Regions from separate parts of the Microbacterium sp. Root553 genome, predicted to be linked through region 2. Evidence: predicted binding sites of a transcription regulator. Region 2 holds the regulator's gene; the other holds the start of a gene.

Region 1 (3,694 bases), on a different contig from region 2:
CGCCGATGTCGGTGTGTCGACGACCGGCATCGCCGGCCCCGACTCGCCCGACGGCCAGCCCGTCGGAACCGTGCACATCGCCGTCGTGACACCGGAGGCAGCGAGTGCAGAGGTCTTCGGGTTCTCGGGGGATCGGGCGCAGATCCGTGCCCTCACGGTCGAAGCCGCACTCGCGCTGCTCGTGCGCGTGGTCGGGGAATAGGAGCGAGCCATCGACGGTTGTCTGGAATGTGCTCACACGGAAACCACAGCGTGCAAGGGTAGATTTTGTGAAGTTCGGTAGGACTAGACTGGCGATCTCATCGAGGCAGACCTCGATCGGACGACCTGGGAGGAGGTTCCGATGATTCTTGTACGACAGGAAATCGGCGATGTGCTGAGGGACTTCCGCCTGCAGAAGGGGCGCACGCTCCGGCAGGTTGCGAGCAAGGCTTCTGTGGCCCTCGGCTACCTCAGTGAGGTGGAGCGCGGTCAGAAGGAGGCCTCGAGCGAGATCCTCGCATCGGTGGCCGACGCCCTCGACGTTCCGATCTCGATCATCATGCGTGAAGTGGGAGACCGGATCTCGGTCCTCGAGGGCATCCAGGTGTTCCCGGATGTCGTTCCCGACGACCTCGTCGCATCGGTCGAGCCCGAGCTCTCGCTGCACTGACGCCCGGATCCCCGGACTCGCATGCGTCGTAGCGAATTCCTCCGCGCCGTCGACGCCGAGTTCGGCGGCCGTGCGTCCTCTCTCGTCAACGATCTCTCCCTGCCTCAGCTCTCGGGCCGTACGGCCGACGAGGCTCTCGAGGCCGGCGTCCCGCCCCGCGACATCTGGTCGGCGCTCTGCGTCGAGACCGATGTCCCGCTCGAGCGGCGCCACGGAGCCGGACGGCTCGAGCCGCGCGGACGCTGACGCACCCACCCGTCATTCGTTCGGTAGGACGCGCCGTGAAATCGGCGTGTCGTCGAAGATGTGTTCGATATCGGCGTAGTGTTCTGCACAAGTGGTTCAGCGGAACTGTTCTCCCGAATTCTCGGTACCGACGACGCAATGTCGGAGGTGCCTCGTACCGTGAGGAACAAGCCGAAGAGCCATACGCCTTGTCGGAGAGTTCCGCCCAGCCGGGAGGACCGCGACAGCCTACAGGCGGCACCATGCGAGCATTAGGAGCACGACATGCCATCACCCGCTGACCGCGAGAAGTCCCTCGAGACCGCACTCGCACAGATCGATCGTCAGTTCGGAAAGGGCTCGGTCATGCGGCTGGGCAGCGACGAGCGCGCACCCGTCGCCGTCATCCCGACCGGCTCCATCGCCCTCGACGTCGCGCTCGGCGTCGGAGGACTGCCGCGTGGACGTATCGTCGAGATCTACGGCCCGGAATCCTCCGGTAAGACGACGCTGACTCTGCACGCGATCGCCAACGCTCAGCGCGCCGGCGGCATCGCCGCCTTCATCGACGCCGAGCATGCGCTCGACCCGGACTACGCAGCCAAGCTCGGCGTCGACATCGACGCCCTCCTCGTCTCCCAGCCCGACACGGGTGAGCAGGCACTCGAGATCGCAGACATGCTCGTCCGCTCGGGCGCCATCGACCTGATCGTCATCGACTCGGTCGCCGCGCTCGTGCCGCGTGCCGAGATCGAGGGCGAGATGGGCGACTCGCACGTCGGACTCCAGGCCCGCCTGATGTCGCAGGCGCTGCGTAAGCTCACCGGTGGTCTCAATCAGACGAACACCACGATGATCTTCATCAACCAGCTGCGTGAGAAGATCGGTGTCTTCTTCGGTTCGCCCGAGACCACCGCCGGTGGAAAGGCGCTCAAGTTCTACGCCTCCGTCCGCATGGACATCCGGCGTATCGAGACTCTGAAGGACGGCACCGACGCAGTCGGAAACCGCACCAGGGTCAAGGTCGTCAAGAACAAGATGGCCCCGCCGTTCAAGCAGGCGGAGTTCGACATCCTCTACGGAGTCGGCATCTCTCGTGAGGGCAGCCTGATCGACTTCGGTGTCGAGCACGCGATCGTCAAGAAGTCCGGCTCGTGGTACACCTACGACGGCGACCAGCTCGGTCAGGGCAAGGAGAACGCCCGCACGTTCCTCCTCAAGAATCCTGACATCGCTCTGGCGATCGAGACGCAGATCAAGCAGAAGCTCGGCATCGGCGGAGCCTCCGAGGCTCCCGCCGATGAGCTCGCCGAGCGCCGACCGGCGTGATCATCGGCGCGCGTCAGCTCCGTACTCGGAGTGAGCGATGAGTGATCACGGGGGCGAGCCGGAACAGCTCGCCCCCGTGATCCCGCTGTTCGGTCGGACGCCCCGTGCGACACCGGCCGACAGCGGGAGTGCGGATGCCGTCTCTACACCGGCGCGTCCAGCGACCGAACCCGGAGACGGTGCAGCCGAGATTGCAGGGACCGGGAGCGCAGGCGTCGACAGCCAGCGCAACGCTACCGATGGCATCGGAGCGTGGCGATCGACGTGGAGTGGCGGTTCGGCGACGGCAGGTGCAACGGCAGGTGTGGGTGCAGCGACGGGTCCGCGTGACCCGAGCGAGCGTCACCCCGCACGAGGAGGAGCGGCGAGATCGGCTCCCAGGCTGCGGGCGCTGCACGTGGGCGAGGACTCTGCAGGAGTCGAGGACTCCGCAGGAGGCCGAGAGGCGCCGGACGCCGATGCACTGCGCGAGGCGGCGGAGCAGGTGCTCGTACGCAAGCTCCGCTCCCGTTCCCTGTCCATCTCCGAATCGCGCATGGTGCTGAAGGGGTACGAGCAGGATCGGATCAGGCTCGAGACCGGTGTGATCAACGACATCATCGACGACTTCTGTCGGCGAGGGTATCTCGACGACGCCCTCCTCGCGGACCAGCTGGTCACCTCCGGGGTCGGACGCAAGGGGCAGGGCCGGGTCGCGCTCTCGCGGGCACTCTCGCAGAGAGGCCTCCCGCGCGACATCATCGACGCGGCGCTCGACGAACTTCCCGACGACGATGCGGAACGCGCGCTGGAGTTCGCGAGGTCCAAGGCGCAGAGCCTGTCCCGCCTCGACGCTGACACCGCGCTGCGGCGACTGGTGGGTCAGCTCTCGCGGCGCGGGTATAACGGCTCGGTCGCCATGAACGCCGCCAAGACGGCACTCGCGGAGTCATCGTTCCGTGGACCGCGGTCCGGTGTGCGCTTCGTCGACTCCGACTGACGGGTTCGACGGCGCCGGGTCATCCGGGACTGCGTCGACGGGAGCTTTGCAGGAGGGTGGCGTGAGCATCGAGGCTGCGTCGGTTCGGCGGTCCGCACACGGCATCCGCGATGTGGCGCTCGTAGAATGGAGAGACCATGACTATTCCGCGCAGTGAGCCGACGATCATCAGTTCGTTGTCGGCGGCAATCGACCTCGACGGACGCCAGCGCTCCTACGAAGTGCGTACCTTCGGATGCCAGATGAACGTCCACGATTCCGAGCGGCTGTCCGGCTCTCTGGAGAGCGCCGGGTATGTCCGCGCCACCGAGGGCGACGAAGCCGACGTCGTGATCATCAACACCTGCGCGGTCCGCGACAACGCCGCAGGCAAGCTCTACGGAACTCTCGGCCAGCTCGCTTCGGTGAAGCGTCGGAAAGACGGCATGCAGATAGCCGTGGGCGGCTGCCTGGCCCAGATGGACAAGCAGGCCGTACTAGACAAGGCACCGTGGGTCGACGTCGTCTTC
Region 2 (3,694 bases):
GCGCACGTCACGACTACACGATCGAGAAGTCGTACGAGGCGGGGATGGTGCTCACCGGCACCGAGGTCAAGTCGCTGCGTCAGGGACGCGCGAACCTGAGCGACGGCTACGCCTTCGTGAAGGGCAACGAGGTCTTCCTCGACTCCGTGCACATTCCGGAGTACTCGCAGGGGCACTGGACGAACCACGCGTCGAAGCGCGTGCGCAAGCTGCTGCTGCACCGCGAGGAGATCGCGAAGCTCGCCCATGCCGTCTCGGCCGGCGGCTACACGTTGATCCCGCTCAAGCTCTACTTCTCGGACGGACGCGCCAAGGTCGAGATCGCTCTCGCGAAGGGCAAGCGCGAGTACGACAAGCGTCAGACCCTGCGCGAACGCCAGGACACCCGCGAGGCCGACCGGGCCATGCGGCTGCGCAACCGCGTCGGGGAATGATCAGTCCGCGGGACTGAACCCGAACACGCGCCCGAGGAAGCGCAGTTCGCGCTCGAGGGCGTCGACGATCGTCTCGGAAGAGCGGAATCCGTGCCCCTCGCCCGGGTACAGCACGTACTCGTGGTCGACGCCGCGCTCCGCCAGTGCGTCGCGGATGGCCTCGGACTGGGCGGGTGGGACGACGCGGTCGTCTGCCCCCTGCATGAGGAGCACCGGCACGTCGATGCGATCGGCGTGGGTCAGGGGAGACCTCTCGATGTAGAGGTCCTCCGCCTCGGGCAGCGGTCCGACGAGCCCCTCGATGTACGGGGCCTCGAAGTCGTGCGAGTGCGCGCTGAGCATCCGCAGATCGGTCACCCCGTAGCGGCTGATGCCTGCGGCGAAGGTTCCCCCGCGCACGAGCGCCGAGAGCACCGTCCACCCTCCGGCGGAGCTCCCGCGGATCGCGATGCGCGCGGGATCGGCGAGACCCGCATCAGCCAGTCCTCGCGCCGCGGCGATCACGTCGTCGACGTCGACGACGCCCCATCCGCCGTCGAGACGCTCGCGGTAGGCGCGCCCGTAGCCGCTCGATCCGCCGTAGTTCACGTCGAGCACGCCGATCCCGCGGCTCGTGTAGAACGCGATGGCCGCGGACGCAGCACCCGTCACGTGCGCGGTGGGTCCGCCGTGCACGAGGACGAGATAGGGAGGCAGCTCGCCCGCGGAAGTCGAGACGTCGGGGTGGGAGGGCGGATAGGCGAAGGCGTGCACGGCGCCATGCGCGCCGTCGACCGCGATCGGAGATGCCGGCGGCATCCAGGCGCGATCGACAGGCCGGCCGCCCGCGACGGTCGTCACGACGCCGCTGTCCACATCGACGCACCAGACACCGGATGCGGCACGGGAGCTGTCGCCGGTGAGCAGCACACGCGAGCCGCTGACGTCGTCGACGCTGACATGGCCGTCCGCAGGGATGTCCAGGCGCCGCATCCGTCCGTCGTGTTCGACAACGACCACTTCATCGCGTCCGTCCGTGCGCACGAGCACGATGCGTCCGTCGTCCAACGGCTGATACCAGCGGTTGCCCAGCACCCAGAGGCCGTAGCCCGTGTCGGCGTCGTCCCCCGCATCGCCGACGGGGACAGGAGCGCCCTCGGGGTCGAGGTGGTGCAGGCGCTGACGGTGCAGGGCCCAGCGACCGCTGGGGTCGTCCGCGTACACGAGGGCGTCGTCACCATCCCACTCCGGCTGCAGCGCGGCCAGGGTCGGAAGCGTCGTGCGTCGTGTTCCGTCGGACACGACGAGCGACGCCTGCTGCCACGGCATCCGCTGACCGGACCATTCGACCCATGCGAGGCGCGTGCCGTCGGGGGAGAGTGCGGGATGCGCGTGGAACGAGGGCCCCTCCGTGACGATCGAGAGTCTCGATGCGTCCTCCGCAGCAGACCCGTCGGTCGGGATCTCGATGATCGCCCGGCGGTGAGGTTCGGATGACAGGTCCTCGCGCACCGCGAACAGCCGCCCCTGCTGCACACGAAGGCCGCCGTGGGCGGGGCCCTCCGGGGTGAGTGGCGCAGGGGCGTCGCCCGGACTCATCCGGTGCACGCGCTGCGTGTCGGCGTCGACGAAGTACAGCGTGCCCGAGGAGTCGGCGGTCCAGGCGCCGCCGCCGTATTCGTGCACGCGGGATCGGGCGCTCCACGGTGCCGGCAGGATCTCTGCGCCTGTGGTGCTGCGCACGGTGCGTCGACCACCCTGGGCGGGGACGCTCTCGCCCCACCAGATCTCGTCGCCGACGAACACGGCGCCGTCGAATCGTGGCGAGGACGCCGCGACGGCCGACGGGGAGAAGGGTGATGGCCAGGTACCGAACGGCGACGACATGGGACGAGCCTACGGCGCGTGCGGGGAGGCCGTCGTCACACGGCGCGGAGCACGGCGACGACCTTGCCGAGCACGACCGACTCGTCGCCGAGGATCGGCTCGAAGGCGGAGTTGCGGGGCAGCAGCCACGTGTGGCCGTCGCGGCGGCGCAGCACCTTGACGGTGGCCTCGCCGTCGAGCATGGCGGCGACGATCTCGCCGTTCTCGGCGCTGTTCTGCGATCGGATGACCACCCAGTCCCCGTCGCAGATGGCGGCGTCGATCATCGATTCGCCCGAGACCTTGAGCATGAACAGATCGCCCTTGCCCACGAGCTGACGGGGCAGGGGGAAGATCTCCTCGACCTGCTGGTCGGCGGTGATGGGGACGCCCGCGGCGATCCGCCCCACGAGCGGCACGAGTGCGGCGTCGCCGACGGGTGTGGCGACGTCATCCGGATTCTCGGCACTCGAACCCGGGAGGTCGATGAGGACCTCCATGGCGCGTGTCTTGCCGGGGTCGCGGCGGAGGTAGCCGCTGAGCTCGAGCTGGCCGAGCTGGTGCGTGACGCTCGAGAGCGACTTCAGCCCGACGGCGTCACCGATCTCCCGCATGCTCGGCGGGTAGCCGTAACGGCTGATCGATGTCTGGATGACCTCGAGGATCGCCATCTGCTTCGGGCTCAGGCTCTTCCGGCGACGCGTGCGGGGGGCGTCGGACTCGGGGGCGGCGATGTCGCTCATGGTGCTCCTCAGGTGTGCGATCCGGCGTCTCAGTTCGAATGTCGGAGGCCCGTGGTGGGGTGTTCGTATCGAAACCGTATCCGAGAATCACCTGGATCTGGAAGATCTGTTCGAGCGTGTCGAGGTATTCACGGCCCGGTTTTTCGAAGAACGCTTGACAGATGTTCGAATTCGAAGATAACTTCGGAACGTAGCTTCGCATTCACGGCTCCCGGCCGAGACGCGGATGCGAACGCTACGCCAACTTCACCGCTCACGCGGTAGATGCAGAGGAGTACGACATGAGCACCATCACCTTCAGCAACGCAGCCATCGTCTCGCCCCGTTCGGCGACGAAGCTCCGGCTGACGGCGCGTGGCCGCCGGGTCGTGCTCGCGCTGGCCGCAGTGCCACTCGCGGTGGGCATCGGATTCGCCGCATTGAGCGGCGGCAGCGCGATGGCCTCGGGCGAGCAGGTCGCCACCGCGTCCTTCGCCTCGGTCACCGTGATGCCGGGAGACACCCTCTGGTCGATCGCCGAGTCGGTGGCACCCGGTGCCGACCCGCGCGAGGTCATCGGCGACATCACGCGCCTGAACGCCCTCCGCGGCGGGGCGCTGCAGATCGGCCAGGAGCTGGCGATCCCCGCACAGTACTCGGAGTGAATCGCAGCGGCCCCTCGGTCGCTCATTC

The links. Region 2 encodes LexA, which represses DNA repair genes until DNA is damaged. Its sites were predicted from a motif close to TCGAACANNTGTTCGA; they were not measured.
Region 1: recA (recombinase RecA) is a predicted target of LexA. The motif match lies at 951-966, and genes of this name have one in related genera.

What each region holds. Positions count from the first base shown of each region.
Region 1 covers NZ_LMFY01000001.1:2,186,635-2,190,328, forward strand. The annotation lists gene ASD43_RS10095 (CinA family protein) at 1-202, shown strand, start outside; gene ASD43_RS10100 (helix-turn-helix domain-containing protein) at 344-652, shown strand; gene ASD43_RS10105 (DUF3046 domain-containing protein) at 674-898, shown strand; gene recA (recombinase RecA) at 1,163-2,206, shown strand; gene ASD43_RS17220 (regulatory protein RecX) at 2,604-3,185, shown strand; gene miaB (tRNA (N6-isopentenyl adenosine(37)-C2)-methylthiotransferase MiaB) at 3,323-3,694, shown strand, end outside.
Region 2 covers NZ_LMFY01000003.1:198,973-202,666, forward strand. The annotation lists gene smpB (SsrA-binding protein SmpB) at 1-434, shown strand, start outside; gene ASD43_RS16630 (S9 family peptidase) at 435-2,300, opposite strand; gene lexA (transcriptional repressor LexA) at 2,336-3,022, opposite strand; gene ASD43_RS16640 (LysM peptidoglycan-binding domain-containing protein) at 3,304-3,666, shown strand.